Regions from separate parts of the Sporomusa intestinalis genome, predicted to be linked through region 2. Evidence: riboswitches for the same ligand, from Rfam matches in the RefSeq annotation. Region 2 holds a riboswitch; the other holds the start of a gene.
The links. Region 2 has a riboswitch for cobalamin ahead of ACZ481_RS13450 (OmpH/Skp family outer membrane protein). Riboswitches for the same ligand answer to the same signal wherever they lie in the genome.
Positions count from the first base shown of each region.

Region 1: it holds a riboswitch for cobalamin, as region 2 does, so the genes downstream of both, ACZ481_RS06500 (nicotinate-nucleotide--dimethylbenzimidazole phosphoribosyltransferase) here and ACZ481_RS13450 (OmpH/Skp family outer membrane protein) in region 2, are expected to answer to the same signal.

Region 1 covers NZ_AP042390.1:1,428,810-1,433,603, forward strand. The annotation lists gene eutJ (ethanolamine utilization protein EutJ) at 1-656, shown strand, start outside; gene ACZ481_RS06495 (iron-containing alcohol dehydrogenase) at 712-1,869, opposite strand; cobalamin riboswitch at 2,166-2,365, shown strand; gene ACZ481_RS06500 (nicotinate-nucleotide--dimethylbenzimidazole phosphoribosyltransferase) at 2,489-3,523, shown strand; gene ACZ481_RS06505 (sensor histidine kinase) at 3,626-4,794, shown strand, end outside.
Region 2 covers NZ_AP042390.1:2,860,795-2,865,588, reverse strand. The annotation lists gene ACZ481_RS13460 (acyl-CoA dehydrogenase family protein) at 1-700, shown strand, start outside; tRNA gene ACZ481_RS13455 (tRNA-Val) at 887-963, shown strand; cobalamin riboswitch at 1,208-1,488, shown strand; cobalamin riboswitch at 1,971-2,153, shown strand; gene ACZ481_RS13450 (OmpH/Skp family outer membrane protein) at 2,437-2,898, shown strand; gene ACZ481_RS13445 (hypothetical protein) at 3,091-4,533, shown strand; gene ACZ481_RS13440 (TonB-dependent receptor domain-containing protein) at 4,607-4,794, shown strand, end outside.

The DNA of each region.
Region 1 (4,794 bases), 1.4 Mb from region 2:
GCTGGGCTTCCGTGGTCAAGGATGGCCTTGTTGTTGATTTCCGCGGCGCAATGGTCATTGTTGAAGAGTTAAAGGCCGAGGTGGAAGCCTTAATGGGGGTTGAGCTGACTAAAGGGGCCACGGCTATTCCGCCCGGTACGGTGGGGCGGAATGCCATGGCCTGCGGCCATGTGATTGCCGGTGCCGGCTTAGAGCCGGTCTGTCAGGTTGATGAGCCGGTGGCAGCCGCAAAGGCCCTGGGGATTGATCATGGCATTGTTGTCGATATTGGCGGCGGGACTACCGGCATTGCCGTTTTAAGGAAGGGCGAGCTGGTGTTTACGGCCGATGAACCGACCGGGGGCACTCATATATCCCTGGTTTTAGCCGGGGCGTATAAAATCACCTTTGAGGAGGCCGAACTGCTGAAGCGGGATGCAGACCAGCACCGCCGGATTATGCCGGTTGTATTGCCGGTGGTTGAGAAAATGGCGACAGTGGTAAAAAATATGCTGGCCGGCCAGGCCGAGTTTGACGATTATCCGGTGTATGTGGTTGGCGGCACCGCATACCTGCAGGGCTTTGAGGCCGAATTCGGCAAGGCTTTCGGTCGGGAGGTGCATGTGCCGCCCCATCCTCTGCTGGTTACACCACTCGGTATTGCAATGTTTGGTTAAAAAAATATATGCCCTGCAGATAATTTTGATCTGCAGGGCATATATTTATCTATATCTACAAAATAGAACGGTATATTGCCTCTATATCCTCCCGGGTGCCCTGGCGGGGATTTGTCAGGCAGCAGACGTCCTGCAAGGCATTTTCCGCCAGCTGGGGAATATCTTCCGCCTGAAAGCCCCGCAGCTCCCGGAGTTGTGCCGGCAGGCCCAAATCCCGGTTGAGTTGTTTGACAAGGGCAATAAACGCCTTGGCGCTTGCTTCGGCGGAGCAACTGCCGGATTCCAACCCGGCGGCGCGGGCCAGATCGGCATACCTGGTTACGGCTGCCGGCAGGTTGAATTCCATAACTGCCGGCAACAGGATGGCATTGCAGAGCCCGTGGGGCAGATTATAAAAGCCGCCAAGCTGGTGGGCCAGCGCATGCACATAGCCGAGGCTGGCGTTATTGAAGGCAATGCCGGCCAGGTATTCGGCATACACCATGGCTTCCCGGGAGGGTAAATCAGTGCCGTCGCGATAGGCCGTCCGTAAGCTGCCGACAATCAGTTCCACCGCTTTTACGGCTTTGCAGTCTGTTACCGGGCTGGCATTTGTTGACACATACGCTTCAATGGCATGGGTTAAGGCGTCCATGCCGGTTGCCGCCGTCAGCCCCGGCGGCATCCCGATCATTAAGGCCGCATCACTGACGGCGATAATCGGCGTAACATGCCAGTCATTAATCGTCATTTTTATGTGGCGATCTTCATCGGTAATGACGCAAAAGCGGGTAAGCTCACTGCCGGTGCCGGCGGTTGTGTTGATGGCAATCAGCGGCATCGCCGGCTTTTTGGATTTGTTCAATCCCTCGTACTGGCCGATTTCGCCGCCGTTGGCAGCCAGCAGGGCAATGGCCTTGGCACAGTCATGGGGGGAACCGCCGCCAAAAGAAATCAGGAAATCGCAGCCGTTATCCCGCAGCAGTTTTAAACCGTAATTTACCTGGGCGACGGTGGGATTAGGAGCAACATCCTTATACACTATATAAAATACTCCCGCAGAGTCGAGCAAGTTAAGAAGTTTGTCAATCAGCCCGGTGTCAACCAATACTTTGTCGCTGACAATCAGGGCTTTTCTAAACAGCATCGGTTTAATATACCCGGCAATTCGTTCCATACAGTCGGTGCCGAGGATGCTAATCGGTGTCATAAAATATTCATTGACTTTTTTCATTTACTCAGCCTCCTTGTACATAAGTTCTTAAAACAATAGCATTGTTTGGTAGTTTGTGCAAGACTCGTGCCGGCAAATAGCCGGATGTTAGCAAAAAAATGATACAATCCGGCTACTGGCAACTATTTTTGCTGTTACAGACAAAAATAGCTTATATTTGTTCGCCAGCGGCGGCGTCATTTATTGCCGCCTGGCGCCATAGTACTTTTTTGATCAAATGCTTTAACATCTTGCGAACACCGTTTGCGGCAACAGGATAATGGTTGTATCTGTAGAATGTGCTAAACAAACAACTAAATATACTCCACCATACAGGTGCCCCTCTGTTTAGAGGGGAGAATAGGGAAGCTCGGAAGGATTGCTGACAATCCTTAAACGACGCGGTCGCGCCACTGTAATCGGGGAGGAATGCCCAGTCCAAGCCACCGCTCGCGGGAAGGCAAGGGTGTTCCGGTGAACCGTAAGCCAGGAGACCTGCCTGTTACGGCTGTTATTTACCTCCGCGCCAGGGGTAGTACCAGAAGGACTGGATTTTATGCAAATAGAACCCTGGCCCTTTTGGGCCAGGTGTTTTTATTGTATTCTCAAGCGGGAAAATAAAAAAGCAGGGGGAGTTAGTATGGATTATCAATTAGCGGTTGACGATTTGATCGATGGTATGGCCAAACCACCCAACAGCCTGGGGCTGCTGGAAAAAATTTTTAAGAAGATGTTGTTGGCCTGGGGCACCCTGCAGCCGGAGATCAAGCCTTACCATCTGATTTTTGCCGCCGATAATGGGGTGGTGGAAGAAGGGGTGGTTAATTTCCCGGCGGAAATCACCTATCTCCAGGCGCAGAATATGGTGGACGGACGGGCTACAATCAGTTGTTTCTGTAAGGCTAATCAGGTCCCCTACACCGTCGTTGATATCGGCATCAATAACCCGCAGACGGCTGGCGTGAACCGCCGGGTTGCCTGGGGAACGCAGAACTTTATGAAAGCCGAGGCTATGACCCCGGCCGAATTTAACCAGGCCTGGCAGGTCGGCGAGGAAATGGCTGAGCAGGCCATTACCACCCACGGCGCCAACCTGGTGTCTTTCGGGGAAATGGGAATTGGCAATACCACGACCTCTTCGGCTGTCCTGCACGCGATGACCGGGATTTTGCCGGAGTTTGTCGTGGGCTATGGTGCCGGTCTCCCCAACAGTGAGCTGTTGAAGCGAAAATGTGTGGTTGTGGCCAAAGGCGTTGAACGCCATAAAGAAAGCTTTACCAGGATCGAGGATATTCTGCGCTGCGTCGGCGGCCTGGATATTGTTGCGATTTGTGCCGGAATGAGCGCCTGTGCCAGGCGCAAAACCCCGTTTGTTATTGACGGGTTTATTACGGCCGTTGCTTTTGCCTGCGCCGCCAGGATCAACAAAGAGGTTGAGCATTACGGGCTGCCTTCGCATATGTCGAAGGAGCCGGGAATGGCCTATGCCATGCTGCTGGGCAATATTCTGGCCGATGATGTGCCAATCCGGGCCGGCATGGCGCTGGGAGAGGGGACTGGCGCCATTTTAATGATTTCTCTGCTGAGGACCATGGCCTTTGCTGTGTATAATACGGCCAGATTAGCGGATTTTGCGCTGACGCCCCCTGATTCTCAACAATTGGCAGCCATATAACAGTTGTTCTTCGAGGATTATTTACCGGCTGCGGCAGGAAATGACCAGTCCTATAGCAAAACTATTCTCCATAAATAAGTAGCAATACAGGGAGAAGCTTTTGTGGAAAATGTTAGCCGCTTTGTGTTGGCAGAGATCGTTAATACCCAGATATTACAGGAGATTCAGGACAAATTTTCCGAAACTACGGGGATTGCGGCCGTTGTGGTTGATGCTGACGGCAAACCGGTGACGAAACCGAGTAAATTTACCGATTTTTGTTCCTACGTTCGTTCTTTTCCCGCCGGGCTGAGCCGGTGCATGGCCTGTGACGACAGCGGCGGCCGCAAAGCGATGGAGCAGCAGCGCCCGTTTGTTTATCATTGCCATGGCGGGCTTACTGATTTTGCCGCCCCCATTATTGTCCAGGAGCAATATGTCGGGGCTCTGCTGGCCGGGCAGGTCGTGCTGGCCGGCAGTGATTTCGATGCCAGACAGGCGATGTTTACCCGGTTGGCCGCGGCGGGGATGCAGCCCGGAATCCTGGACGGCCTGTTCGACCGGGTTGAGGTGATACCGGAGAACCGGGTTAAAGCCGCTGCCGACTTGTTGTATATTATGGCCAATTACATCGTGGAAATGGGTGTTACCAATATTGTCCAAACCCGGCTGATGGCCGAACTGAAAGCAAAGGCCGAGCTGGAGAATTTGCTCCGGGCGGCGGAGATGAAAGCCCTTCAGTCCCAGATTAATCCGCATTTTCTCTTTAATACCCTTAACACCATCGCCCGGCTTTCTTTATTGGAGGGCGCCCAGCAGACCCAGGAGGTTGTGCATGCCCTGGCCGATCTGTTGCGGACTAATTTGCGGGACGTGGCCGGGCTGCGCACCGTGGAAGAAGAAATTAAATCCATTGATGATTATTTAATCATCCAGGGCGTACGCTTTGGCGACCGGATTCAGGCTCTGATCGATATTGAACCGGCGCTGCTGAGGATGCCGGTTCCGGCCCTGAGTTTGCAGCCGCTGGTCGAGAATGCCATTATTCATGGCCTGGAGCCGAAAAAAGAGGGTGGCTGTATCCGGATTACCGGCTATATCGAAAGCAACAGGGCCGCCATTGTCATATCCGATACGGGGGTGGGGATTGCGCCTGAGCGAATCAGTGCCATCTTAAACGGCGAAAAGCGGGGCCGCAAGAGCCGAAGCACCGGACTGGGCGTACTCAATGTTCACAAACGTATCCAGCATCATTTCGGGGAGCAGTTTGGTTTAAGTATCGAAAGCAAGGT
Region 2 (4,794 bases):
TTATATTATCAACGGCACGAAGTGCTTTATCACCAACGGCGGCATTGCCGATATCTATATTATTTTTGCCAATACCCGGAAAACCGCCGGCATCCGCGGCCTGACAGCTTTTATCGTCGAGCGGGGCACACCAGGCTTTTCCGTGGGTAAGGAAGAAGAAAAAATGGGAATCAGGGCCTCCAACACCTGTGAATTGGTATTGGAGAATGTTTGCATCCCCGCCGACAACAGAATCGGCCGGGAAGGGGAAGGGTTCAAAATCGCCATGAAAACACTGGATGCGGCCCGGCCGTTCGTCGGCGCCGTATCGGTCGGCCTAGCCCAGGCGGCCTTTGAACTGGCGGTCAAATATTCGAAAGAGCGCGTGCAGTTTGACAAGCCCATCGCTTCCTTCCAGCTGGTGCAGGCCATGCTGGCCGATATGGCCATGCAGATTGAAGCCGCCCGCCTGCTCGTGTATAAAGCCTGCTGGCTGAAGGATCAGGCTGCGCCGTACACGAAAGAGTCGGCCATTGCCAAGTGCTTTGCTGCCGACACCGCCATGAAGGTGACCACTGACGCGGTCCAGGTGCTGGGGGGCTATGGCTATTCCAAGGAATACCCGGCGGAAAAATACATGCGCGACGCTAAGATTATGCAGATTTACGAAGGCACCAACCAAATTCAGCGCCTGGTTATTGCCAATAACATCCTGTACTAAAAATAAGAAAGGACTTGGCACAAGCCAAGTCCTATAGGACGATGCCCGTTAGGGTATCGTCGTTCTTATGTCTCAACAAAACGCCACTGCGCCAGTAGCGTTTGCCTGTTTCTGGCCGGACAAAATTAAGGCCTAATTAATGCTTGACTTTTGCCTGCAATCTTACTATAATATGTTATGTGCTACGGGATTATAGCTCAGTTGGTTAGAGTACTACGTTGACATCGTAGGGGTCACTGGTTCGAGTCCAGTTAATCCCACCAGGGAATGCAAAAGCTGCCGAGAGATCGGGAGCTTTTTATTTTAGCTCTTTCATCTCGCCCAGGATCTGTTGCAATAATGCTTCCATCCGTTCACCACCCTAAGGCTATTATAGCCCGTCCGGGCGGGGGCAGGCAAGCGGAAACTGCCGCTTGCCGCAAGAGTACCTGTCTAAAAAACCTATTGACAAAACATTACAAAAGTGGTATTGTCAGAATTAGGAAATCACACTACTTAAAACAAAAATAAATACAATAAGATGCAGGTGCCCGCAAGGGCTTTATAGAAAAGCCGGTTGGAAGCCGGCGCGGTCCCGCCACTGTAATGGGGAGCAAAGCCATGTTTTATACCACTGCGACGCCTCAAAAAGAGGCTAGTGCCGAACACGCACGAGTTGACGGTGCGACGCCTCTAAAGGAGGCTAGTGCCGAACACATATGTGTCGACGGTACGACGTCTCTGTCGTGGGAAGGTTTGGTGGAGCGATGACCCAGAGCCAGGAGAACTGCCTGCATGACAATCACCGTTGACCTGCGAGCGATAGGGAGGGGATTAGTGCGTGTTTTGTGCCGGCAGTTTTTTCCGGGCTACAAGCAGAAGCCTTCCTTACGTGTTGTTATCACAGGAGGCTTCTTTTTATTTGCCATTGTGAACATACAATAGAAAACTTGTGAAGGGATAACGGATTTTTCGCACCCAGCCATGTTGCGTTACGACACAGTTGTATCATAATTGCCGTACCAAACGGCAATTATTGTCATAGTGCGTACAGGTAGTCCGCCTGCCGGGAGAACTGCCTGTACGGACATCTTTGCCAGACCTGCGGCAACAGCAGGGCAGCTTACGGCGGCTATCATGCCAACGCCGGCCGTCGTAAGCCCTGGCTATTTACCGGCCCAGCCTACAACAGGTAGCGAACAAAGGAGGTACAGGGAAGCAGCCGGACAGCGATATCAGTCAAAACCGGCAGTCATATTCTGCGGCCAGTTTGCATAGGCTGCAACGAACAACATCATTATGTGGGATAGGTGCCCTGCGGGGCTTAAAAGGGAAGACCGGTGAAACACCGGCACGGTCCCGCCACTGTAACGGGGAGCGAACTGCAGACAGAGCCACTTAAGCAACTGCTTGGGGAAGGCGCAGCCAGCAATGACCCGGAGTCAGGAGACCTGCCTTATCCAGCAATCGCCTATAGTACCTGCGAGCGACAGGGAGGAGATTACGTGGAACCGGGGTCCCATTGCGGCCGGTCAGCGTAGCACTCCCGCTAAGGGAGTCTTTTTATCCTGACAGAAAGGTTAACTTTCCCTGGATAAGGGCAACATCGGCTTCCGCTTTCGCCACAGGCTCGGCGCAAGCCGTGTTTTCTTTATTGTTATTTAGCTGCTGGATTGTCCGGCCCTATGGTACAGGACAGCCGGCGTACAAGCCTGGCTTGTACAAACAAATTTAGAGATTAGATGAGGATACAACCCATGAACAAAACACGCGCAATCTTAGCCCTGCTTATTGCCGCCTGCTTTCTGGCCGGACTGTTAGCTCCCGCGCCGGCGCTGGCCGCCAAAGCCAGGACCAAAGCCAAAGCCAAGACCGAACAAACCGTCGGCTATATCAACCGCCAGCAGGTTTTCGCCGCCTACCCCGGCATTGAGGACCTGATGCAGCGCATCCAGCGCCTGCGGGCCGAGGCCCAGCAAGACTATGACACCAACGCCAAAGACCTGGCGCCGGCCGACAAACAGGCCTACAGTGACAAGCTGTCCCGCCAGCAGGCCCAGCGGGAAGACGAACTGATGAAACCGGTGGGCGACAAGATCGAAGAATCAATTGAGGCCGTTGCAAAAGCCAAAGGCCTGACCGTAGTGATTGACGCAGCAAATGTGATCTACGGCGGTATCGACATTACCGCCGACGTAATAACCAAGGTACAACAATAAGCAGCAGCGGCGACGGCGTAACTCAGCCTGTTCGTCCTGCCCGGGCGCGATGACGGCGTTCGGCAGGCTGCGATAAGGAAATCTAACAAGGAGGTGCGGTTTTTTTCGTGAGCACTAAGAAAAAGACCTCAGCAGCCCGCCAGCTGTTGACGGTCATACGGTAAACAGTAAAAAATGGGAGAGTGAAAACTTATGGCTAGTAAGGTAATGTATGGAACGTATACTTATACCGGTACTCCCAGAGGCGATGTCGGCACTGCCACATATCCCAATCCCAGTCCGCCTCCTGCCATCCTCGTGCATAAAGGAGTAAGAACGACCTATACCAATGCCGGGGGCAGTCCTTTCATCGGTTCTGATCCCAAACCATTATATTTCGAAAACGGCGCCGGACTCAACCGGGCCGCAGTGGCTTCCATCTCATGGGCAAGCGGCGTCGCCGTTTGCAACTGGCTGGTCTATGAAGCCGATGCCGATAATACTACTCCTTTTGTCTGGAACAACCCCGTGGCCGGGCCTGTCGTACTGACGGACGGCACCGTAAGCGTTACCAATCCCTATGCCCTCAAAACCAGAAGAATTAATGCCACGACAGTCGATATTTATTGCATCGACTATGACAACAGACTTGTCTTCCGCGTGCGCAGCAACGGTCCGAACGGCGATACCTATACGCCGCAGACTGGCTATTATCAATTCCCGGCGCTGACGGTCGGCAGCAACCAAACCTACGGCGTCGATCTGGATATCATCGGCGACTATGTCTATGCTGTATTCAATAGCGGCACGAACCTGACGGCCGGCGCGCCTAGCGCCAACTACCTGAACAGCACGATAGTACAACTGGATCTTGCGCTCAGCAGCCCACCGGTAGCCGTTAACGGCCCCTATGGCTCGTCAACAAGCGGCGGAGCGGCTCAAAATGCCTTCAGCATCCAGGCCTATAACGATGGTACGGACGACCATCTCATCCTGACTGCCGTTGGCGGCCCGCAGTTGGATCAGGCCTATCCGCCGAATTATCCCTTTAATTGGAACCCCGGTTCCCGTATCCAGAGGGTTGATCCAAGCACGCTGGCGGTCACTGACCTGCTCGTAGCGGCTCCTAATAATACCGATCCAGATAATGAAACTGACCGGTTCGATTTCCGGGCGCTGACCTTCAGCGCTGACGGGAATGACGCCTATATTCTTACCGGAAAGTTTACTGCTGGCTTTGCTGCCTTTAGCTACCGGCTGTATCAGACCGATTTGAGCACAGTTCTCGGGGCCGGCGGGGCGCTGATTTCGAGTATTGTTCCAATACCGGTGCAAGCTACAACCGACGGCGGCTACCTCTGGGGTTTGCTGTATTCGGAAAGCAATGCGAACACCTGGTTTGTCCGAGGCGAAGATTTGGCTATCTACAATTCCGGCGGCCAAGTCGCCGCTGCCACACTTGCCGATCTCACCACGTTTACCGGCGGGTCGGATTTCCCCGGCCTCAATTTCGTGACCATTTACGAAGACGAAGTGGCTGCGCCGCGAGCCTTGAAGGGCTATGTCGCGCCGGCGTTTGCCTCCAACTCGCCGGCGGCGTTGATCGAACGGGAAAAATTCTTAAAAGAAGTAGCCGCAGCCAAAGCCAAAAAATAACCCAAGGTTTCTCGTGGAGGGGAAGCAGTTCCCCTCCACAATTTTGAATTTTCATAGTGGGGAGAGAAAATTTTTGCAGAAACGAAAGAAACAATCCGGCGGGGCGCAGAAAAAAAGAGCGCTCCTGGCGGCCTGTGTATCGGCCGCCTTGCTTTATGCCACGCCGGCTCATGCGGCACTGCGGTTATATGATGAGGCCAACGTCACCCATCCCAATATCAAAGTGAACAATCCGACTGGGTTTACGATTGCCAGTGGCGA